3 regions of the Caballeronia sp. SL2Y3 genome follow, and region 3 is predicted to be linked to each of the others. Evidence: riboswitches for the same ligand, from Rfam matches in the RefSeq annotation. Region 3 holds a riboswitch; each other region holds the start of a gene.
What was found. A riboswitch is a leader RNA that binds a small molecule or an ion and turns the genes downstream of it on or off. The one in region 3 is predicted to bind cobalamin.

Region 1 (7,778 bases), on a different replicon from region 3:
GAACTGGTGAGCCGGGACACGCAGGCCGGTCTCGGCCTCTTTAGCGGCGTCGCGGTATTCGGCACTGCGCTCGGCGGCATCTTCTCGCTCGTCTTTGCGCTTGCTTATGGACGGCTCGGCGCATTGCGTGCGCGCGGCACATCGGCGTTGCTGGCGATGTTCGGCTTCTTGAGCGTGGCGGTCGTGCCGTTCCTCAAGTATCCACCGAACCCGCCTTCGGTCGGCAACGCGGCGACGATCGGTCCGCGCACCGCATTGTTCTTCGGCATGTTGGCCATCTCGATCGCGGCAGCGGTGATCGCCGTCGCGCTGCAAAGGCGGCTGCGCGTGCGGCGAGGCGAGTGGAACGCAACGATGATTGCAGGCGCTTTCTACATGGCGTCGATGCTGCTCGCGCAGTTCGCGCTGCCGCGTATCGAAGAAGTGCCGGCAGGCTTCTCGGCGTCGTTGCTCTGGAACTTTCGCGTCGCGGCCATCGGCATTCAGGTCATCATCTGGACGACGCTCGGGCTCGTGTTCGGCGCGCTCGCTGCTCGCGAACTAGAGCGGCCCGCATTGCGCAAAGTGGCGGCCGTCTAAGCGTTTTCTCGCGATAACGCTGCTTGCCTTGCGGGCAATTCATCCAGTAGCGCGAGTTTCGCGGCATCGTCCATCGAGCGGAACGACTTGATCTCCTCGCGGCTCCTGAAGCATCCCGCGCACAGACCATGCGCGGGATCGAGCTTGCATACGCCGGTGCACGGCGAGCCGACAGGCTCTTGCGACTTCGCGCGCGCAATAGTAAAGGCGAGGTCGATGATCGTCATAGCGATTCGCCGCGAAAGAGCGCCGCGGCGGCGGCCGGATTCGATGGCCAATACGCGTGCATATAGGTGGCCGTGACCGGGCCGTGGCGATAGAGGGCTTCGCCTTCGGCGCCTGTCGTTGCATGCTTCGAGGTCAGATGCGGCTGCATGGGTGTGTCGAGCGTGGAGTAATGGAACGTGTGACCGGTGAGCGCGCCATGCGCGGTATCGAGCCTTTGCATTGCAAGACGCGCGAGGCGGCGCTGCATGAAGGCGTTGCCGGGGATAAGACCGAGCATCGCATGCTTCGTGCCTTCCACGTCCGTCAGCGTATCGAGCAGATACAGCATGCCGCCGCATTCGGCGACGACGGCTCTGCGATGCACCACATGCGCTTCTATCGATGCCCGCGTGCGCAGGTTTGCGGCAAGCGTAGCCGCATGCAGTTCCGGATAGCCGCCCGGAAGATAGAGCGCGTCGGCATCGGCGCGCACGGGTTCATCGGCGAGCGGCGAGAACGTGCTCACCTGCGCGCCCATTGCGTGCAGCAAGTCGACATTGGCCGGATAGACGAATGAAAACGCGGCATCGCGCGCCATGGCGATATGCAAGCCTTCGAGCAGACGCGGCGGTGCTTCGGGCTTTGCGTCCTCGAAGTGAACGGGCGGCGGTAGATGGGCAAGCGCGGTAGCGGCAATGGCATCGGCGGCGCGATTGAGACGCGCATCCAGTCCCGCCACTTCTTGCGCTTGCGTCAAGCCGAGATGACGCTCGGGCAGTGCGATATCGTCTGCATTCGACAGATGCCCGCAATAGCGCAGTCCATCCGGAATGGCTTCGGCCAACATCTGCGCATGCCGCGCCGATGCAACGCGATTGGCGAGCACGCCATGGAACGGCACGTCCGCGCGATAACGCGCCAGTCCGAACGCCACTGCGCCGAACGTCTGCGCCATGCCATGTGCGCCGATCACGGCGAGCACCGGCACGTTGAACGCGGCAGCGAGGTCGGCGCTGCTCGGCGTGCCGTCGAAGAGACCCATGACGCCTTCGATCAGAATCAGATCGGCTTCGCGCGAGGCCTCTGCGAGCAATGCGCGGCATGCGTCGAGGCCGACCATCGACAGATGCAGCGAATAGACGGGCGATCCGCATGCGCGTTCCAGAATCATCGGATCGAGAAAATCGGGGCCGGTCTTGAAGACGCGCACGCGCAGGCCACGCCGCGCATGATGACGCGCCAGCGCGGCCGTCACCGTGGTCTTGCCTTGATGCGACGCGCTTGCGCCGATGAAGAGTGCGGGGCAGGACGGCATGAGCTCAGTACTCGACGCCACGTTGCGCCTTGACGCCCTGCTCGCGATACGGATGCTTCACGAGCCGCATCTCCGTGACGAGGTCCGCCAGTTCGACGAGCGCATCCGGCGCATGACGGCCCGTCACGACCACATGCAGCATCGCAGGACGCGCCTTCAACACATCGAGCACTTCGTCGAGCGGCAAGTACTCGTACTTGAGCACGGTGTTGAGCTCGTCGAGCACGACCATCTGATATTCGCCGCTTTCGATCATGCGCCGCGCTTCGTTCCAGCCTTTGCGCGCCGTCGCCATGTCGGCCTCGCGGTTTTGCGTGTTCCAGGTATAGCCGTCGCCCATCGTCACGAAATCGCAATTGGCGACCGCGCTCAGGAAATCCCGCTCTGACGTATGCAGCGCGCCTTTGATGAACTGGACGACGCCGAGCTTCATGCCGTGCCCGAGCACGCGCACCGCCATGCCGAAAGCGGCCGTGGTCTTGCCCTTGCCATTGCCTGTGTTGACGATCAAGAGACCCTTCTCGTGATCGGCGGCGGCCTGCTTCTTTTCGTGGCCTTCCTTGCGACGCTGCGTCATGCGCAGATGCGATTCCGTATCGGTTTTCATGGGCTCTTTCAGGCTTTCTTCGTTGCTATGGCGACAGTCACATGACCGTCGATCATCTTCGGCACAACAAGCTCTCCGCCCTCGCTCGCGAGCAGCGCGCTAGGCTCGCATACACCCTCGGCGGGCATGTGCGCGAGCTGGTCTGCGCGATAGAAACGCAATGGCAGCGCATGACGCTCGCAGAAGACACGCAAGCCGGCTTCGTCGTGTTTGATGTCGATGCTCGCGACCACCGCGATGTGCGCGAACGTGAGTTCCGCTGCTCGGAGCGCATAAAGCGCACGAAGCGCACGAAGGACGGCCGCTTCTATCGCATCGGCGCTAACGCCGCGTTTGCAGCCGATGCCGATGGCAAGATGGCGCAGGCTCACGCAAGGAAACATCATCGAACGAATGGACGGAAATGCTTGCGCCGCCCATGCGTCCCTCGCGGATGGCGGCGTTCGGCGAAGGCATCGTGACAGCGAGATGCGCTTCGTCCCCTGCGATGGCCGGTATCCGGGCTTGCGGCCTTCATCGCGCAGCCTTCCCACCGTGAACGGGCAGTGGCCGTGTGCGCCATGCGCGATACCGTGCAAGCCGATACCGCCGGTCGCGTACCGTTGCGGGGACAGCACAGGTTGGCGAGCGCCTGCATGATCGCGAAGACGCCGCTTTCTGTTTCCCGTTTAACTGCGCGTTTCGTGTGAACGCGCGAGCACCAGTCGCGCGCCAACGATACCACATGCACCGGTTTCAACGCCGGCTTCCTTGACGCTCCTTCGCGGGGAGCCTAGACTTCACGCAGTTCTGGTGCCCGCGTGCGAGCTTCTTTCGCACGCAGTTAAACGGGAAGCAGGAAGCGCATCGTCCTTTATGCGAACGGACGCGCCAACCTGCGCTGCCCCCGCAACGGTAAGAGACCGGCGGTATCGCTAGTACGATATCGCGCGTTGCGCACGAAGCCACTGTCGGGACACGGCAGGAAGGCTGCGCGACGAGGTCCCAAGCCCGGATACCGGCCAGAACTTCGCAGGGCCCACGCCGCGGGGATGCGGCATGTCCCATGATCCATCAGTCGTGCGCTTTTTTCCGCAGCTCTCGCCGGCGATACCTTGCTCGCGCGACGCACGCACGACGCATGCATACACGAGCCACGGAGCGACGATGCAAACCCGCAAGATACCCGTCACGGTCGTGACCGGCTTTCTCGGCAGCGGCAAGACCACCTTGATGCGCCATATCATGTCGAATGCGCAGGGCTTGCGCCTTGCTGTCATCGTGAATGAGTTCGGCGAACTCGGCATAGACGGGGAAATCCTGAAGGGTTGCGGTATCGGTTGCGACGACGAAGCCGGGTCCTCGGAGCGCAATCTCTATGAACTCGCTAACGGGTGCCTGTGCTGCACGGTGCAGGAAGAGTTCTATCCGGTGATGGAGCAGTTGCTGGAACGCCGCGAGCACATCGACCATGTGTTGATCGAGACGTCGGGCCTCGCGTTGCCGAAGCCGCTCGTGCAGGCATTCAACTGGCCGTCGATCAAGAATGCGTTCACGGTGGATGCCGTCATCACGGTGGTCGATGGTCCTGCCGCCGCAAGCGGACAGTTCGCGGCGAACCCCGCAGCGGTCGATGCGCAACGCAAAGCCGACCCCAATCTCGATCACGAATCGCCGCTGCACGAGCTATTCGAAGATCAACTGTCCTCGGCTGATCTCGTGATCGTCAACAAGACCGACCTCATGGACGCGGACGCAATGCGCCGCGTGGAAGCGCTCGTGCGGCCCGAGATTCCGCCGCAAGTGAAGGTCGTGCCCGCGCAAATGGGCAAGCTCGATCTGCATGCGCTGCTCGGTCTGCAATCCGCGTCCGAGGACAGCATTCATCTTCGCCACGATCATCACGGTTCTGCCGACGACGAAGGCTACGTGGATCATCACCATGACGAATTCGATTCGGTCGTCGTCGAAGCACACGTGGAATCGCGCGAACAGGCCATTGCCGCGTTGCAGGCGCTGGTGGAGAGCCACACGATCTATCGCGTGAAAGGGTTCGCCGCGCTGCCGGGCGCGGGCATGCGTCTCGTGGTGCAAGGCGTGGGCCGGCGCTTCGACAGCTATTTCGACCGGCGCTGGAACGAAGGGGAAGCCGCGAGCCGCTTCGTGCTGATCGGAGAAGACCTCGATCGTCAAACCCTGCAAACAGCGTTGAACGCGGCGCTCGCAAACGCGCTCGCGCAGGCCTGACGCAATGCATCTGTTACGCACGACGCCGGGCGGTTTCGTCGATGACGCGGCAGGCGTCATGCGTATCGAGCAGACGCGCGCACCGATCGTCGTACTGAGTTCAGCCGATACCACGCTCGCGCTGCTTGCAAGCGTGTTTCCGCGTCTCGAGCCGGGCTTTCCCGAAGTGCGGCTCGCGAATCAATCGTTTTTGCGCCAGCCCGCATCGGTCGATTTCTACGTCGACGATGTATTGCGTCATGCGCGCGTCGTCATCGTCGATCATCTCGGCGGTGAATCGTACTGGCCTTATGGCATCGAGCGAATCGTGGCGCTCGCCGAGCACGAGAAGCAGATGCTTGCCATGTTCTCGGGCGATCTCACCGAAGACCCGAACCTGATCAGCAAGAGTACCGCGGATGCCGAGTTTTGCCGTGAGTTGTCGCGCTATCTGCGCGAAGGCGGCGCAGGCAATGCCGAGGAATTTTTGCGCGCGATCGGTTATCACGCATTCGGCTTCGGCCGCGCGCCGCAAGCGCCGCGTCCGCTGCCTGCCGTGGCCATCTATCATCCCGAGCGCGACATCGCCGCAATCGACGACTGGCGGGCGCGCTGGACCGACGGCGCGCCCGTGGTCGCGATCCTGTTTTATCGCGCGCATCTGCAAGCGGGCAATACCGCTGTATTCGATGCGCTCATCGAAGCCCTCGAAAAGGAAGGGCTGAATCCGCTGCCGATTGCGATTGCTTCGCTGAAGGAAAGCGTGAGCCGCGAAGTGATCGCGCGCTTGTGCATCGAGCATCGCGCATCGCTCGTATTGAACACGACTGCGTTCGCAGCCAGCGTGATCGGCGAAAGCGAAGACTTCGACATCGCGGGCGATGCGCCCGTGCTGCAGGTGATATTGAGCGGCGGCAATCGCGAAGAGTGGGAAAAGGACAACCACGGTCTCAATTCGCGCGATGTAGCGATGCATGTCGCGTTGCCCGAGGTCGATGGCCGCATCATCACGCGCGCGGTCAGCTTCAAGGGACTCGCGTATCACTGCGCGCAGACGCAAGTGGACGTGGTGCGTTATCAGGCCGATGCCGAACGCGTGCGCTTCGTCGCCGAATTGAGCCGCCGTTGGTGCAAGCTGCGGCATACGCCGAACCAGAAGAAGCGCATCGCGCTCGTGCTCGCCAACTATCCGGCGAGCGAAGGACGCATCGGCAACGGCGTAGGGCTCGATACGCCGGCATCCGCGGTCGGCATCCTGTCGATGCTCGCACGCGAAGGCTATCGCGTGGGCGAATTGCCGGGGAGCGGCGACGCGCTCATCGCCGCATTGACGCAAGGCGTGACGAACGATCCCGTGGTTCGCGACATGCGGCCGGCGTTGCAAAGCCTCTCGCTCGACGACTATCTCGACGCTTATCGCGCGTTGCCCGCCGATGCACGCGCCGCGCTGGAAAAGACGTGGGGCGCGCCGGAAGACGATCCGACATTGAGGGGCGGCCGCTTCATGATCGCGGGCTATCGCTGCGGTGAAGTGTTCGTCGGCATTCAACCGTCGCGGTCGCGCGAACGCAACGACTACGCGAGCTACCACGATGCCGAACTCGTTCCACCGCATTCTTATCTTGCGTTCTACTTCTGGCTGCGCATGCGCTTTAGCGCCGACGCGCTCGTGCATGTCGGCAAGCACGGCAATCTGGAATGGCTGCCGGGCAAGAGCGTCGCGCTGTCGGCATCGTGCTGGCCCGATCTGATTCTCGGGCCGATGCCGCATCTTTATCCTTTCATCGTCAACGATCCGGGCGAGGGCAGTCAGGCGAAGCGGCGGGCGCAAGCGGTCATCATCGATCATCTGATGCCGCCGCTTACGCGCGCCGAGAACTATGGTCCGCTGCAAGACCTCGAACGGCAGGTCGATGAGTACTACGAAGCATTGATGGTCGACGTCCGACGCGCGAAGCTGTTGCGCAAGTCCATACTTGCGAGCATCGTCGAGAACAAGCTGCACGAAGAACTCGGCCTCGATGCCCCGCGCGATACGTCGGGCGAAGACGCGTTGCTCACGCGCGCCGATGCGTACCTGTGCGAGCTGAAGGAAGCGCAGATACGCGATGGACTGCATGTTTTCGGCGTGTCGCCGCAAGGCGCGCAGCGGCGCGATACGCTGCTTGCGCTCGGGCGTTTCCCGATCGGCGACGGTCAGGGCGCGAATGCAAGCCTGATCACCGCGCTCGCACGCGACCTGCAATTAGGCGACGACTTCGATCCGCTCGACGCCGACTGGGCCGCGTCGTGGCAAGGGCCGCGTCCGCCGGCATTGCAGGCGGTGAGTGATGCGCCATGGCGTCATCACGGCGACACGCGCGAGCGGCTGGAATGCCTCGCATTGCAGCTTATCGAGGGCAATGCAGCCGCACCCGGTCCGCATACGCAACGCGTGCTGGAACGCTTGCATGGCGATGTGCTCGCGCGGCTCGATGCATGCGGACCGCAAGAGTCGCTGCAACTGAAACGCGGTCTCGAAGGCCGCTTCGTTCCGCCGGGGCCGAGCGGTTCGCCATCGCGCGGCAGACCCGACGTGCTCCCGACGGGGCGTAACTTCTATTCGGTCGATACGCGCGCATTGCCGACGCAAGCGGCCTGGTCGCTCGGGCTCAAGTCCGCGAACTTGCTCGTCGAGCGGCACGTGCAGGACCACGGCGATTACCCGCGCGCCATCGGTCTGTCGGTGTGGGGCACGGCCACCATGCGCACGGGCGGCGACGACATCGCGCAAGCGTTTGCGCTCATCGGCGTGCGGCCGAAATGGGCGGCGGGCAGCCATCGCGTCACCGACTTCGAGATTCTGCCGATCTCCATCTTCAACCG
Region 2 (7,778 bases), on a different replicon from region 3:
AGCGCCAATTCCGCGCAAGGCGGCGATTGGGGTTACATGCCGCCGGAGCCCGTCGGTATCGCTAAGGTCAAGCAGGTCAGGCCGCTCGCCGCAAAAAAAGCCTGAGCCATCGAAGGCCCGACGCCGATGCGAACGCGCATCGTCTTCGATGGCAGGAGGCGCGTTCGCGTGGGCGGGAACATGCGCGTGAAGGGCTCGCTACTGCATCGGTCGACTGGATGGCGACACTGCGCGCCAAACGCAATGCTCGCTTCGATGCCGGTCACTTGCGCTATCGACGTGGCCAAGGCGAAGCATCCGCGCTGCATTGCTTCGTGCTCGATTGCTCCGGCTCGATGCTCGGCGGCGAACGTCTTGCGCGCGCGAAGGGCTTGCTGATCGCGTTGTTCGACCGCGCGTATCGGGAACGTGCGGAGGTCGCGCTGGTGTGCTTCGGCGGGGGACGCGCTGAAGTGCGTCGTCAACCCGGAACGGCGCATTGGTTCAATGACCGCTGGATTGCGCCGATTGGCGGCGGAGGCGGCACGCCACTCACGCTTGGGTTAGCGACGGCATCGACGGTGCTGGCGCGGGCCGCGCGTCGCAAGCCTTCGCAACGCCGCTGGTTGTGGCTGTTGAGCGATGGACGCACGAACGAACGGCCCGCAGCGCCCCCGCTGGCCGACCGTATCGTCGTGGTGGATTTCGAGGAAGGACGCGTGCGGGTCGGCGCGGCGCACGCGCTCGCGCTCGACTGGCGCGCGCAGCACATACCCGCCGAATCGCTTCAATACGAGCGAGGCGTATAAACCCATTCGCCGTCGCCGATCACGCGCGTCTTCGACGACCCGACGATCACCATCGTTCGCATATCGACGAGACCGCCGTGCAATTCGCCGAGCGTCACGACACGCATCGTTTCCGCTGGACGTCCCACGTCGCGGCCGAGCACGACGGGCGTCGCCGCGTCGCGATGCTCGCGCACGATGTCGATTGCGCGATCAAACTGCCAGGGTCGCGCCTTCGATAGCGGGTTATAGAACGCCATCACGAGATCCGCTTCGCTTGCATGCCGAATGCGATGCTCGATCACGTCCCAGGGCTTGAGGTTGTCGGAGAGCGACAGCACGCAGAAGTCATGGCCGAGCGGCGCGCCCGCGCGCGCGGCCGTTGCGAGCGATGCGGATACGCCCGGCACGATAGCGAGTTTCACGGCGGCCCATCCGGCATGCGTCGCGCGTCCTTCGTCGAGCGCTTCGAGTACGGCGGCAGCCATCGCGAAGACGCCGGGATCGCCCGACGATACGATCACGACCTTTCGCCCTTCGCTCGCGAGTTCGAACGCATGGCGTGCGCGCTGCAACTCCTCGCGGTTGTCGGTCATGTGAATGCGCTGCTCTGCGCGAAAGGGGCCGGCCATGCGCACGTACGTCTCGTAGCCGAGAACGTCCTGCGCGGAATCGAGTGCAACTCTTGCGGCAGGCGTCATCAAGTCTGCGCTGCCGGGACCGAGTCCGATGACCGTCAACGTGCCGCGCGCGCGACCGATGGACTCGACATCTATCGGCGCTTCGGCCACGCTCAGCGCGATTCCGTGCGCACGAAGCGCGTCATGGGGCGGCGGTTCGTTGCTGAAGCGAAGCGGCACGTCGAGCGCGTTGGCAGCATCGCTGAGCGCATCGAACGTCGTGCTTTCTGTCGTTGCGACCAGCGCGACCAGTGCAAGCGGCGACAGTCCGTGTTCGCGCAATGCATGCCGAACGCGATCAGCGATCGCATCGTCCGGCGCATCGATCCACGCGGCCACGCAACGCGGATGAATCACGAGACTGCGCTCATCGTTCATCACATGCGGCGTGACGCGCACTGCAAGGCGCGCGTCTTGAGCGCGAGGCAAGTCGGCGTGATCGAGCCACGGTGCATGACCTTCTATGCGCGTCGTTTCGCCCGCGAGCAAGTCGGACACGAAGCGCTTGCCACGCTCCATATCCGCCAGCGCGTAGCCATCGGGCGGAGCAAGCAGGCACATGCCGAAGCGAAGTTCGCCGCTCGTCGTGATCGCGGGCGTGACATCGAGCGCCGCGGCGATCTCGCGCGCCAGCACATTCACGCCGCTCGTGCCGCCGAGCAGCGGCACGACGGCGCTGCCATCCTGCGCGACCGCGAGCACCGGCGGCTCCGCGCCTTTGTTCGTGAGACAAGGCGCGAGCGAGCGAATCACGATGCCTGCCGCGCACAGCGCGACGATAGGCGTGGCGGCAAGATAAAGCGCTCGCACGTGCGCGCCGAAATCGTCGTAGGCAATATCGGCATGGGTGCGATTGGCGAGACCATGCACGAGCGACCCGGGATAACGCGCCTGAATGCGGCGCGCGACAGGAAGCGCGCTTTCGCCGAGCACGACGATCGCGACTGATGACGCCGCGTTCATGCCTGCCATTTCTTCCCCGGCACGACGAGCAGCGAGAAATAGGGCGACGCCATCGGATCCACTTCATCGAGCGGCACGATCCGTTGATTCGCCATCGTCGCGCGTTCGACATAAAGCGCGCGCTTGTCCAGCCCCAGATCGGTGAGCACGCGCCGCACCTTGTCGAAGTTGCGGCCGAGCTTCATCACGACGGCTGCATCCGATGCTTCGAGCTTGCACTTCAACTCGTCTTCCGGCAGCACGCCGGACAGCACGCAGAGACTCTGATTGCGATAAACGAGCGGCACGCCGAGCACGGACACGCCGCCCAGCATCGAACATACGCCGGGCACGACATGCGCATCGAAACGTCCGGCGAGACGGTCGTGCAGATACATGTACGACCCGTAGAAGAAGGGATCGCCTTCGCAGATCACTGCCACATCGCGGCCCGCTTCGAGATGATCGGCAATGGCGAGCGCGGCTTCATCGTAGAACGCGCTGATGATCGTCTCGTAGCACAGCGGCGGTTCTAGCACTTCGGTCGTCACCGGATACACGAGCGGCAGGCGTGTCTGCGCGTCGTCGAGATGCGCTTCGATGATGCCGAACGCGTTGCCCTTCTTGCCCTTCGCGACGAAATACGCGACCACCGGCGCAGACTTCAGAAGCCGCAGCGCTTTCACGGTGATGAGTTCGGGGTCGCCCGGACCGACGCCGAGACCATACAGGCGTCCGCTCATTATTCGTTCTCCGAAGCAAGTGCGTTCACTGCGGCGGCGGCCATCGCGCTGCCGCCGCGTCGTCCGTGTAATGCGACGAAGGGCACGCCGCGGCTGTCGGCTGCGAGCATCGCCTTCGATTCGGCAGCGCCGATAAAGCCGACCGGGAACCCGAGAATGAGCGCGGGCTTCGGCGCGCCGGCATCGAGCATGTCGAGCAGATGAAAGAGCGCGGTGGGCGCGTTGCCTATCGCGACGACCGCGCCTTGCAGATGCGGCCGCCATAGTTCGAGCGCAGCGGCAGAACGCGTGTTGCGCATGGCGCGGGCGCGCTCGGGCACGGACGGATCGCCGAGCGTGCAGATGATGCGGTTATCGGCCGGAAGACGCGCCTCGGTAATGCCGTGCGCGACCATGCGGGCATCGCAGAGTATCGGCGCGCCGGCTGCGAGGGCCGTGCGGCCCGCGTCGCCCGCGCCGGGAGAGAAGCGCAGATCGTCGACGATATCCACCATGCCGCACGCGTGAATCAGCCGCACGGCGAGCTTTTCGAGGTCGCGCGGAATCGCGCTCAGGTTCGCTTCGGCGCGGATCGTCGCGAAGGACTGGCGATAAATCTCGGCGCCGTCGCGGATATAGTCAAGCATCGGCATGGCTCCGGGCGAGCCACGCGGCCGCCTCTTCGATGGATACGTTTGGTGCGACGAGGCGCGCGTCGACATGCAAGTCATAGCGTCCGGTCGACACCGCAATCAATGTGTTCGCGACGGGATGCGCGGCGGCGCACGAGCGTTCGCAGCCGCTTATATGCACATCGTCGTGTACAGGCAGCAGCGCGGCGAGGCGGTGAGCGTCGGCTTTGGTATCGGCGCGACTCTTCGCGCAGCCCGGCGAACCGGCGCACGCGATGAGGCGTGCAAGCGGATCGTCTGCGCGCGTGATAAGCCCGAGCGCGTTCATGCGGTCGAGCACGTGTTCCGTATCTCGCGGCATCACGTCAGGCATGAGCACGCCTTGCCAGGGCGTCATCAAGAGCCGGCCTTGCGCGTGCGTCGAAGCAAGATCGGCGAGCGCGTCGAGCGTGGCGGCGTCGAGCCGTCCGAGTTGCGTCTGCGCGCCGACATGCCAGTTTGCGCCATTCGGCATCGGATGCGCGCCGAAGCGCAGCGCGTCGTTGACAGGCGCGCGACGCCAGGCAGTGTCGACGGGATCGAACGAAAGCATCGCGAGAAAACGCGTCACGCCGATTCGCGCGAGCAACTCACGCATGCGATGCTCGTCGTTCGAAGCGAGCGCAACGAACGCGCGCAGCGCCGCGATCACGAAGTCCACGACATGCTCGCGCGCGATGCTGCCGAGCGCGGGCGAGTCGCTATCACGGTGCGGGATCGCACCAGCGAAGCCGAACGCGTAACGCGTGCCGTCGTCGAGCGCGGAAAGCCAGAGATCGTGCGCATGATCGAGCATCGCGAGCCGTTCGCCGCCGTCGAGTTGCAGCGCGAACTTCGGCGACAACGCGTGCAGCGCGGCATCGCCCTGCATGGCGGTGACGATGGCGGCGGCAAGGCCGCGCGTGGCGTCGCTCGCGAGCGGACTCAGCATCACGTTGCGCAAGTCGTCGCCGCCTTCAGTGTGCGGACCGAGGCCCGCGTTCAGCGCGATATCGACGAGTTCCGCGTGGGCATCGTCACGAATGCCGCGCAGTTGCAGATTCGCGCGATTGGTCAGCTCGATGACGCCCGAGCCGCACTGTACGGCCGCCCGCGCGACGGCATGCGCCGCGTGCGCGCGGAGTTCGCCGCCTGCAAGACGGAGGCGCGCGAGCCCGCCGTCGCGCGCCTGCACGATGCGCATGAGGCCGGGACAAGCCGAGGGCCGCGGTGTCGGAAAAGAAGCGTTCAAAAGCGTGACCGGTGCGATTCTCGCTTCGGGCGATGCCACCGGTACACCCCGCCCGGACGGCGTCGCGCGAATATTGCGTGTAAAGCGTGCTGAGCGTGTATAGCTTGGAAAGCGTGAGTCGGCAGGTCTCTTGGCTGGCAGGTCTGCGCCCGCGCCGGCCTTCCCGGTATAAACCAGTGGCAGTGGAGCGCGGACTCGCTGCGTACAATTGCGGGGGCAGCCACAGTTTCGCTGTGTTCCCTGTTAGGCCCGCGGGTTGAACCGTTGGGCACCGACGTACCGATGTATTATGCCCGCTTTTATCGACCATCAGAACGCTTCGTGCCCGGTATCGTCGCATGAAGCGCGTCGCGAACCGCAAGGAGGGCACGTCTCATGTCGAGCTGGCTGACCGTGATAGGCATCGGCGAGGACGGCTGGCAGGGCCTGAGCCGCGCGGCGCGACGCGCGCTTGTCGAGGCCGGCGCGATACACGGCGGCGAGCGTCATCTCGCGCTCTTGCCTGCGCGTATACCCGCGCGCCGCGTGCCGTGGCCGAGCCCGTTTTCTCTCGATGCCGTGCTCGCCGAGCGCACGCGCGGCACGCCCGTATGCGTGCTCGCGAGCGGCGACCCCATGTTCTTCGGCGTCGGCGCGACGCTCGCTCGCGAGCTTTCCGTCGACGAGATGCGCGTGATTCCCGCGCCTTCGTCGCTGTCGCTCGCCGCTGCCCGTTTGCAGTGGGCGTTGCAGGACGCGCGCTGCGTGTCGCTTGTCGGGCGGCCCGTTGCTTCGCTGCTTGCGCATGTGTTTCGCGGCGAGCGCCTGCTTGTCCTGAGCGCGGACGGCGCGACGCCCGCTGCCATCGCTTCGCTCTTGACGGCGCATGGATTCGGCCCGAGCCGCATGACGGTCTTCGAGCATCTCGGCGGCGCGAACGAACGCCGCATCGACGAGCGCGCGGACGACTGGCGCGAGCCCTTCGTGGCGTCGCTCAATCTCGTGGCCATCGAATGCCGCACGCATGCGGGCCATGCCGGTCCGCCGCTCACGCCCGGCCTGCCCGACGACGCGTATCGTCACGACGGCCAGTTGACCAAGCGCGATGTGCGTGCCGTCACGCTCGCGCGCCTTGCGCCGCAGCCGCGCGAACTGCTGTGGGACGTGGGCGCGGGCTGCGGGTCGATCGGCATCGAATGGATGCGCGCGCATGTGTCCTGCCGCGCCATCGCCATCGAAGCGAACGAGGGCCGGCAGCGTCTGATCGAACATAACCGCGATGCGCTCGGCGTGCCCGCGCTTCAGCTCGTCAAGGGCGAGGCGCCCGCCGCACTCGCTGGCCTTCCCGCGCCCGACGTCGTGTTCATCGGCGGCGGCGTGACCGTGCCGGGCGTGCTCGATATGTGCTGGTCGCGGCTGCGTCAGGGTGGCCGGCTGGTTGCGAACGCGGTCACGCTGCAAAGCGAAGCCGCGCTCGTCGACTGGCGCGCGCGGCATGGCGGTGAACTCCTGCGCATCGGCGTGGCGCTCGCGGAGCCGCTCGGCGGCTTCGATACCTGGCGGCAAGCGTTGCCCATCACGCTGCTCTGCGCAAGCAAGCCTTGACCGCATTCGACGCTCATCAACATGCGTGACGAGACACCGGAACAACCCGCGCCGCTCAGAAGCGGCTACACGACCGGAAGCTGCGCGACCGCGACGAGCCTCGCCGCCGCGCGTCTGTTGCTGACCGGGCAGGCGAGCGATCGCGCGGAGATCGTGTTGCCCAAGGGCCAGCGCGTCACGATGAAGCTCGAATTCTGCCGCGCGGTCGACGGCATGCGCGATGCGGCGGAAGCGGGCGTCATCAAGGATGCAGGCGACGATCCAGATGTGACGCACGGCGCGCTCGTGTTTGCGCGCGTGCGTCTCTCGGCGGATACGGGCGTGCGCTTTCACGCCGGACCGGGCGTGGGCACGGTGACGCGAGCGGGCCTCGCGCTTGCCATCGGCGATCCGGCCATCAACCCCGTGCCGCGCAAGATGATGACCGAGCATCTTCTCGCGCTCGCGCCACTCGCGGACTATGCGGGCGGCTTCGATGTGACGATAGGCGTCGAGCATGGCGAAGCGCTCGCGCAAAAGACGATGAACCCGCGGCTCGGCATCGTGGGCGGCTTGTCGATACTCGGCACCACGGGCATCGTCCGGCCGTTTTCGTGTTCGGCGTATATCGCCTCGATTCATCAGGGCATCGACGTGGCGCGCGCGAACGGCGTGCGGCATATCGCGGCCTGCACCGGCAATCAGAGCGAAGACGCGATGCGCGCGCGCTACGGCTTGCCGGATATCGCGTTGATCCAAATGGGCGACTTCGCGGGCGCGGTGCTCAAGCATCTGCGTCGCGCGCCGGTCGAGAAGCTTAGTCTGTGCGGCGGCTTCGGCAAACTCAGCAAGCTCGCGGCGGGACACATGGATCTACATAGCCGCAGCTCCAGCATCGACTTGCCGTTGTTGGCCTGCTGGGCTGCGGAGGCGGGCGCGAGCGGGGCGCTACAGTCGGCCATCCGCGCGGCGAATACGAGTCAGGAAGCGCTGAAGCTGGCGCGCGCCGAAGGCATCGCGCTGGGCGACCTCGTCTGCGCGCGCGCGCGCGACGTGGCGCTCGATACCGTGCCGAGCGGCGTGATCGTCGAGACGTTTGCAATCGACAGGCAAGGCGTGATCGTCGGGAGCGCCGCATGACGCGCGCGTTGCTGTTGGGCGGCACGGGCGACGCGCTCGCCATCGCGCGCAACATGGGCGCG
Region 3 (7,778 bases):
AGCGCGCGGTCGATATCGTTCCAGGCGCGGCCTTCCCATGCGCCGAAATGCAGTTCGGAGAGCCGCGCGTCGATGCGAACCGCGCCGAGCGCCTCGGCCAGCAAAGCGCATCGGCGCAAAGGACTCGTGTGCCATCCATCGACGCAAGCGGGAACATCGAGCGAACGCATGCGCGCGTCGATCTCATGCGCCGAAGCTCGCGCATCGCGGGCAAGCGGCACATCGCTTTGGCCGTAGCAGACGCCTTCATCGACGGCCACAGCCGGGTGACGTATCAATACGAGGTCCATGCGAGCCCGACGAGATAGATCGCGATTTCGAAAATCTGCTGCGCGCAGCCGAGGCAATCGCCCGTATAACCACCGATGCGCCGCACGAAGTAGCGCCCGACGACCACGCGCAGCAACGCGAGCACGGCCATCGCGACGCAGGCGAACGTCCAGCCGAAGCAAAAGAGCCACGGCAAGCCGAAGAGCATCGCGATCGCGAAGGACATCGCGCTCATGCGCTGCGCGACCGGCTTCGCCTTGCCTTCGGCGCGCACGTAATCGAGCGTGACGAGATAGCTGATCGCGAACGCGCGGCTCGCGGCGTGCGCGGCAATCATCAGGACTACTGCACGAATCGGCGGCAACGCCGCGAGGCTTTGCCACTTCAGCGCGAGCGCGATGACGAGCGCGATCGCCCCGAATGCGCCGATGCGCGAATCGTGCATGATGCGCAGCACGTCGTCGCGCGTGTAGCCGCCGCCGAAGGCATCGGCGCAATCGGCAAGTCCGTCTTCGTGAAATGCGCCGGTGAGCAGAAGCGTCGCGGCCATCGAAAGCAGCACCGCGATGCCTGCGGGAAACACGCGCAGCGCGGCGAGATACACGAGCGCCGCGACGCCGCCGACCATCGCGCCGACGAGCGGAAAGTACCGCGCCGCCGCGTTCAGATAGTCGCGCTCGAAGCCGACCCAGCGCGGCACCGGCACGCGCGTGAAATAGCCGAGCGCCGTGAAGAAATAGCGCAGTTCGTCGAGCGGCCGGTTCATGTCAGGCTTGTTTGTTCGAGACGCCCGCTGCATCGAAGCTCGCCATTTCGTCGACGAAAGCCACGGCCGCGCGCAAGATAGGCAGCGCGAGCGCCGCGCCCGTGCCTTCGCCGAGACGCATGTCGAGTTGCAAGAGCGGCGCGGCGTCCAGATGCGCGAGCATGCGCTGATGCCCCGCTTCGTTCGATGCATGCGCGAACACGCAGTACTCGCGCACGTCCGGCGCGATCCGCGACGCGACGAGCAGCGCGGACGTCGCGATGAAGCCGTCGACGAGAATGGTCATGCGCGCTTCTGCCGCCGCGAGATACGCGCCCGTCATCATCGCTATTTCGAAGCCGCCGAACGTGGCGAGCGTGTCGATCGCGTTGCCGCTCGCCGCATGCGATGCGAGCGCGCGCCCGAGCACATCGCGTTTATGCGCGAGGCCGCGATCGTCGAGACCCGTGCCGCGGCCGACGCATTCGTCGATAGGCAGCGCGCACAAGCGGCTCATCAGACACGCCGCCGCCGACGTGTTCGCGATGCCCATTTCGCCGAAGCCGATCACGTTCGTCCCGAGCGACGCGTGATGGCGCACACGCGACGCGCCCCGCGCGATGCCTTCGAGCGCCGTCTCGCGCGACATCGCCGCTTGCCGCGCGAAGTTGCGCGTGCCGAGACCGAGCGACAGCCGCTCGTAGCCGTGATCGACCGGAATGGGCGTCGCCACGCCCGCATCGACCACTTCGAGCGCCATGCCGACCGAGCGCGACAACGCGTTGATCGCCGCGCCGCCCGCCAGGAAATTCGCGACCATCTGCGCCGTCACTTCCTGCGGATACGGACTCACGCCTTCGGCCGCGATGCCGTGATCGCCCGCGAACACGATCATCGCGGGACGCTCGATGCGCGGCTTCGTCGTCTGCTGGATCAAACCCATTTGCAGCGCGAGCGTTTCGAGCCGGCCGAGGCTGCCGGGCGGCTTCGTCTTCATGTCGATGATGCGGCGCAGCTCCGGTTCGATGCTGCGGTCGAGCGGGCAAGGCTTCGGCAGCGCGTGAGCAGTGGACATCGGCGTTCCTCGTCAGAAAGGGTGAAGCGAAGGCACGAGCGCTTCGTGCTCGCCATCGCGGATCAGGACCAGCGGATAGCCGAACGCCGCGCTCGCGCGCGCGGGCGTCAGCACGTCGGCGACGGGACCGACATGCGCGCCGCCCTTGCCGTCGAGCAAGAGCGCGTGCGTGGCGAAGCGGCGCGCAAGATTCAGGTCATGGCACGAAAAGACGATCGCGCGTCCCTCGTCGCGCGCGGCGGCGGCGAGCGCATGCAGGCAGTCGATCTGATGATGCAGGTCCAGATGCGCGAGCGGTTCGTCGAGCAGCAAGAGCGGCGCTTGCTGGCATAGCGCGGCGGCAAGCGCCACGCGCTGCCTTTCGCCGCCCGAGAGCGTGAGCACGTCGCGCGAAGCCAGGTCTGCGAGACCGAGCGCCGCGAGCGCGGCATGCGCGGCGGCGCGGTCGTCTTCGCTTTCCCAGCCCCAGCCCGTCAGATACGGAAAGCGGTTGAGCAGCACGGTGTCGAGCACGGTTGCGCTGAAGGCGTCGTGCGTGCTTTGCGGCATCAGCGCGCGTTCCCGGGCGAGGTCCGCCGCGCGCCACGACGCAAGCGCGCGGCCGCCGAGCGTGATCGCGCCCGACGCCGGCTTCGCGATTCCCGCGAGCACGCCGATGAGCGTGGTCTTGCCCGCGCCGTTCGGCCCGGCGATACACCACACTTCGCCCGCCGCGATGGTCGCAGAAAGGCCATCGACGAGCGTTCGGGCGCCCGCGCGCAAGGCGAGGTTATCGACAGAGAGCGGCTTCATCGCGGCCTTCGCAGCAGCATCCACAGGAACATGGGCACGCCGATCAGCGCCGTGACGACGCCCACCGGCAACTGCGCCGGCGCGATGACCGTCCGCGCGGCGAGGTCCGCGCTCATCACGGCGAGGCCGCCCGCGAGCGCGGCGGCGGGCACGAGCATGCGCTGGTCGTTGCCGAACGCGAGCCGCAGCAGATGCGGCACCACGAGCCCGACGAAGCCGATGGTCCCCGCCGTAGTCACCGCTGCCGCCGCCGCGAGCGATGCCACCAGATACACGCGCAGCCGCACGCGTTCCACCGGCACGCCGAGCGAACGCGCGGTGGCTTCGCCGCGCAACAGCACGTTCAACTGCGGCGCGCACGGCACGATCAACGCGAGCGCCACGCCGAGCGCGATCATCGCGGGCCACGGCGTCGATGCGCCGTTGAGGTCGCCGGTCAGCCAGAAGACCATGCCGCGCAGCCGGTTCTCGGGCGCCACGCTGAGTATCAGCGTGATGAGCGCGCCCCAGCCCGCCGCGACCACGACGCCCGTGAGCAAGAGCCGTGGCGATGCGTCCTGTTCGCCGTGCCACATGTGCGTGCGCGCAAGTCCGAGCACCAGCACGATGGATGCGAGCGCGCCCGCGCACGCGGCGAGATCGACGCCCCACCACGGCATCGACGCGAGCATCGCGGAAAGAGCGAACGCCGCCGCGCCGCCGGACACGCCGAGCACGTACGGTTCAGCGAGCGGATTGCGCAGCAGCACTTGCAGCAGCGCCCCGGCGAGCGCGAGCAGCGCGCCCGATGCGAAGCCCGCGAGCGCGCGCGGCAATCGCAGGTTCAGCACGATTTCATCGGCGATATCGGGCGTGGCCGCGTGCGCGTGCAGCAGCGCGGCGATGGCGCGCGTCGGCGGCAGCGCGACGCTTCCGAGCGCGAGCGACGCCGCCAGCACGACGACGACCGCCGCGCCCAACGCGAGCCAGATCGCGGCGGCGCGGCCTGCGTGCATCGCCTTCATCGGACGGCGCGCGTCAGCGGCGTGGCTCACGACGGATGCCAGCCGATCGTGACGTAAGCGCCGCGACGCGGCGTGTTGTACGAGTAAGCCAGTTCATAGTTGCGGTCGAACAGGTTGTCGATGCGCGCATTCACGTACCACGACTTCGTGATGTCGTATTGCGCGGACAGATTGACGACGCCGTAGCCCGCGAGCGTCGAATCGTAATCGCTGCGCGCGCCGCTCACGATCCACTCGCCGCCCACGCGCCAGCGCCCGATCGACCGATGCGCCGACAGCGACGCGAAGCGCCGCGCGCGACGCGTCAACTCTTCGTGATTCGTCTCGTCGACGGGATTCTGGAACGTCACGCTCGCGCGCACGTCCGTTGCGCCCACGTGTCCCGCCCACGATCCCTCGACGCCCTGCACCTTCGCGCGCCCCACGTTCTGCGCGGTATAGAAGCCGCTGCTGTCGCCCACGTAGTCGATCAGATTCGAATAGCGCGTCTCGAATGCCGTCACGCGCATCACGCCGATCTTGTCCGATGCGTACTGCAACGCGGCCTCGGCCGAATGGCTGCGCTCCGGCTGTATCGACGGATTGCCGCTGAACGGATAGTAGAGATCGTCGAAGCTCGGCGCGCGAAACGACGCCGCGTAGCTCGCGCTCGCGCGCCAGTGCGAATCGAAGTTGTACGCGTAGCCCAGATAGTAGCTGTTCGCGCCGCCGAAGTCGGAATACTGGTCGCGGCGCACGTTGGCCTGCACTTCGCTCGGACCGAAGCGGCCGACATAGCCCGCGAAAACGGAGTTCACATGCCGGTCGGGCGCGCTGAACTGGTCCGAATCGAGCGACTGGTCGAGGTGCTCGTAGCCGAACACGAGCTTGTGCGCGTCTGTGAGCCGAAAGTCGTTCTGCCACAGATACTGATGATTCTCCGAGTCGAAGCGGCTCGTATAGACGCCGTTCTTCTCGATGTTCGCGCGGTCTTGCCCCTGCGCGACGGTGAAGTGCGTCGTCCAGTTGTCGGTGAGCTTGCCGTTCGCGAACACCGACGCCGAGCGCACGCGATCATGCGATTCGTTGAGATCGGTCGGCACGCCGTAGGGATCGTCGAAGCTGTTCACGCCGTTCGATTGCAGGAAGCGCACGCCCGCGTCCCACTTGTCGCTGAACTTGTGGCGCAGCGTCGCGGCGACGCTTTCGTTCAGATAACCGTTCGCGTTCGGATTCGCGCCGGGCGCGCGCGCGGGATCGATCGACGAAAAGCCGTCGGTCTTCTCGCGCGACACGTTCAGGCTGAACGTGGTGCGGCCCTCGGCATCGAGCGCGCCGTCGACGCCCGCCGATTGCCGTTGCGTGTGATAGCTGCCGTATTCGGCTTCGAAGTGAAAGCGCGGCGGATGTGCTTCGCCCTCCTTCGTGAAAATCTGCACGACGCCGCCGATCGCGTTCGATCCATACAGCGCCGACACATTGCCATTGACCACTTCGACGCGGCCGGTCTGATCGAGCATCAATTGCGACAACTGCGCCGCGCCCAGAGAGACGGATTCGACGCGCACGCCGTCGATCAGCACGAGCGATTGCGTCGACGACGCGCCGCGTATGAAGACGCCCGAGGTCGCGCCGGGCCCGCCGTTGCGCGTGATCTGCACGCCGGGCGCGAGCGCGATGAGTCCGAGCACATCGTCCGCATTGCTGTCGGCGATGTCTTGCGCGTCGAAGAGCGTCGCCTGCGGGATGGAATCGGCGAGCGGTTGCGCGCCGCGCGTCGCCGTGACGACGACGGGCGCGAGTGTCTGCGACGGAGAATCGGAATCGGCGTGCGCGGCCTGGACAAGCGGCGCACTCGCGGCGGCGCACATCACGACGCGCGCCGCGCGACGAATGAGGCCGGACGAAGGCAAGACCATGTGGATGCGTTCCCGTTGGAGACTGGCGCGTGCCCCGCTCCCCGCGAGGTCTGTGCGCGACGCACGCGCCGTCTTGCGAAGCATCGGCGCGCTGGACGATTGGCCGGTATCCGGGCTGGCGACGCATCGTCCCGCCTTCCCGCGCTTCGAAGCGCAGTGGCGCCGACACGTTTCTTGCAGTCGCGTCTCCAATGGCAAACGACCACGGAGCAACACGGAGAAACGCGCGAGGGACGACTTGCAACTTGCGTTGCGGTCGCTTACCGTTGCGGGGGCAGCACAGGTTGGCGAGCCGCGCGAGGCGAGACGACGCTTCCTGTTTCCCGTTTGACTGCGCCGCAAGAAAGGCGGCGCGAGCACCAAAAGTGCGGCAAGTGTAGGAGCGCGCATGGGGGCCGTCAAGAAGGCGCGCGGCGCCTCACCGCGAGGTCTGGACAACGAGCAAGCGACGAGCAAGCGACGAGCAAGCGACGAGCGAGCATCGTCAGCCGCGCATCCGGGTGCGTCACGCGCGGACATTCCACACATGAATACGCGGCGATGCGCGCAAGATCGCGTGTTGTTACGTCTCGAAACGAGACAATTATCGGAAGCGCCTTTGAACCGCGCTAAAATGCCAGGTCTTTAGAGGACGCAGCACATGCTCAACGAACTCGAATCACTGTCAGGGAACATCGGCCGGCTGATCAAGATCAGCGAGCGCCACAATCAGGCGCGTCTCGCGCTCGAAGCACAAATGGAACAGCTGCGCGCCGATTACGCCAGCGTTCAGGCCGAACTCGCGCAGGTTCGCCAGGAGCGCGACGCGCTGCAAGGCGAACGGGATTCGCTGTCCGCGAAGATCGACGACGCGCAAGTGCGCCTCAACGCGATCCTCGAAAAGCTGCCGCGCGGCAAAGCGCATCATGCCGAGAGCGACAATCAGCTCGATCTTCTGAACGCCGAAGCCAGCGCGTCGCGCGAAGCGCAGCACGAACATGCGCACGCGGAAGAAGTGCACGGCGAGCATCATCAAGGAGAGAAGGCATGACGACCACGCAGATCGAAGTATCCATTCTCGGCCAGCAGTATCGCCTCGCGTGCTCGCCGGAAACCGAAGCCGCTCTGCGCGAAGCCGTGGCCCGCGTCGATGCCGAAATGAACAAGGTCCGCAACGCAAGCAGCGTGCGCGGCACGGACCGCATCGCGGTAATGGCCGCGCTTTCGTTGGCGTCCGAATTGCTCAAGCTGCAGGAAAGCGTGCGCCACGGCGAAGCGTTCCCGGCCGAGGAAATCCGCCGCACCATGCATTCGATGAACGAGCAGCTCGGCGCTGTCATTGCGCAATATGAAGCGCACTGAGCGAAGCGCACTGACGGTCATGCGCTGACCTAATCAGCGTCGCGATATCCATCAAAAAAAGATACCGCGAGAAACGCGGGCAAACGCTGCAAGGACCAAACGTTTGGTGTACAGTGAGGTCTCCCTGCCTGGTACGCCAAGGTCATATATTCCTTGAACCAATGCTACATTGGCACGGTTGCGGAACGTTGCAGCACGGGCGCGCGCGTCACTCTGTCTGATGTACCCGAAGTGTTGCTTACCGCGACCAATCTTGAACCCAGGTTCAGGATGCCGGCCTAGCGGCTGAGGCGGGGACCTTATTTACGAAGCACGAACGGCATCGGTTCTTACCGGTGCCGTTTTCATTTGCATCGCCCAAAACCGCACGCACACTCCTTCACGCCGAAATCATGCGCTACTGGCTGATGAAGTCCGAACCGGACGAAGCGAGCATCGATCATCTCGCGCACGCGCCCAAGAAGACGCTGCCGTGGACCGGCGTGCGCAACTATCAGGCGCGCAACTTCATGCGCGACCAGATGAAGATCGGCGACGGCGTGCTCTTCTACCATTCGAGTTGCCCCGAGCCCGGTATCGCGGGAATCGCGAAGGTCTGCTCGACGGCGCATCCCGATCCCACGCAGTTCGATCCCGAAAGCGCCTACTACGAT

Region 1: it holds a riboswitch for cobalamin, as region 3 does, so the genes downstream of both, cobW (cobalamin biosynthesis protein CobW) here and LDZ26_RS02880 (TonB-dependent receptor domain-containing protein) in region 3, are expected to answer to the same signal.
Region 2: it holds a riboswitch for cobalamin, as region 3 does, so the genes downstream of both, cobG (precorrin-3B synthase) here and LDZ26_RS02880 (TonB-dependent receptor domain-containing protein) in region 3, are expected to answer to the same signal.

The regions. Positions count from the first base shown of each region.
Region 1 is NZ_CP084261.1:551,031-558,808, forward strand. It holds gene LDZ26_RS15825 (CbtA family protein) at 1-579, shown strand, start outside; gene LDZ26_RS15830 (DUF1289 domain-containing protein) at 576-806, opposite strand; gene LDZ26_RS15835 (cobyrinate a,c-diamide synthase) at 803-2,101, opposite strand; gene cobO (cob(I)yrinic acid a,c-diamide adenosyltransferase) at 2,106-2,708, opposite strand; gene LDZ26_RS15845 (cobalamin biosynthesis protein) at 2,717-3,094, opposite strand; cobalamin riboswitch at 3,180-3,428, opposite strand; cobalamin riboswitch at 3,482-3,729, shown strand; gene cobW (cobalamin biosynthesis protein CobW) at 3,855-4,934, shown strand; gene cobN (cobaltochelatase subunit CobN) at 4,939-7,778, shown strand, end outside.
Region 2 is NZ_CP084261.1:560,648-568,425, forward strand. It holds gene LDZ26_RS15860 (ATP-binding protein) at 1-105, shown strand, start outside; gene LDZ26_RS15865 (VWA domain-containing protein) at 219-788, shown strand; gene cobJ (precorrin-3B C(17)-methyltransferase) at 767-2,410, opposite strand; gene LDZ26_RS15875 (precorrin-2 C(20)-methyltransferase) at 2,407-3,132, opposite strand; gene LDZ26_RS15880 (precorrin-8X methylmutase) at 3,132-3,758, opposite strand; gene cobG (precorrin-3B synthase) at 3,751-4,965, opposite strand; cobalamin riboswitch at 5,116-5,304, opposite strand; gene cbiE (precorrin-6y C5,15-methyltransferase (decarboxylating) subunit CbiE) at 5,389-6,597, shown strand; gene LDZ26_RS15895 (cobalt-precorrin-5B (C(1))-methyltransferase) at 6,619-7,716, shown strand; gene LDZ26_RS15900 (cobalt-precorrin-6A reductase) at 7,713-7,778, shown strand, end outside.
Region 3 is NZ_CP084260.1:606,498-614,275, reverse strand. It holds gene cobC (alpha-ribazole phosphatase) at 1-290, opposite strand, end outside; gene LDZ26_RS02900 (adenosylcobinamide-GDP ribazoletransferase) at 275-1,036, opposite strand; gene cobT (nicotinate-nucleotide--dimethylbenzimidazole phosphoribosyltransferase) at 1,038-2,090, opposite strand; gene LDZ26_RS02890 (ABC transporter ATP-binding protein) at 2,103-2,882, opposite strand; gene LDZ26_RS02885 (FecCD family ABC transporter permease) at 2,879-3,877, opposite strand; gene LDZ26_RS02880 (TonB-dependent receptor domain-containing protein) at 3,913-5,784, opposite strand; cobalamin riboswitch at 5,868-6,163, opposite strand; gene LDZ26_RS02875 (ATPase) at 6,425-6,814, shown strand; gene LDZ26_RS02870 (cell division protein ZapA) at 6,811-7,125, shown strand; RNA gene ssrS (6S RNA) at 7,244-7,426, shown strand; gene LDZ26_RS02860 (EVE domain-containing protein) at 7,518-7,778, shown strand, end outside.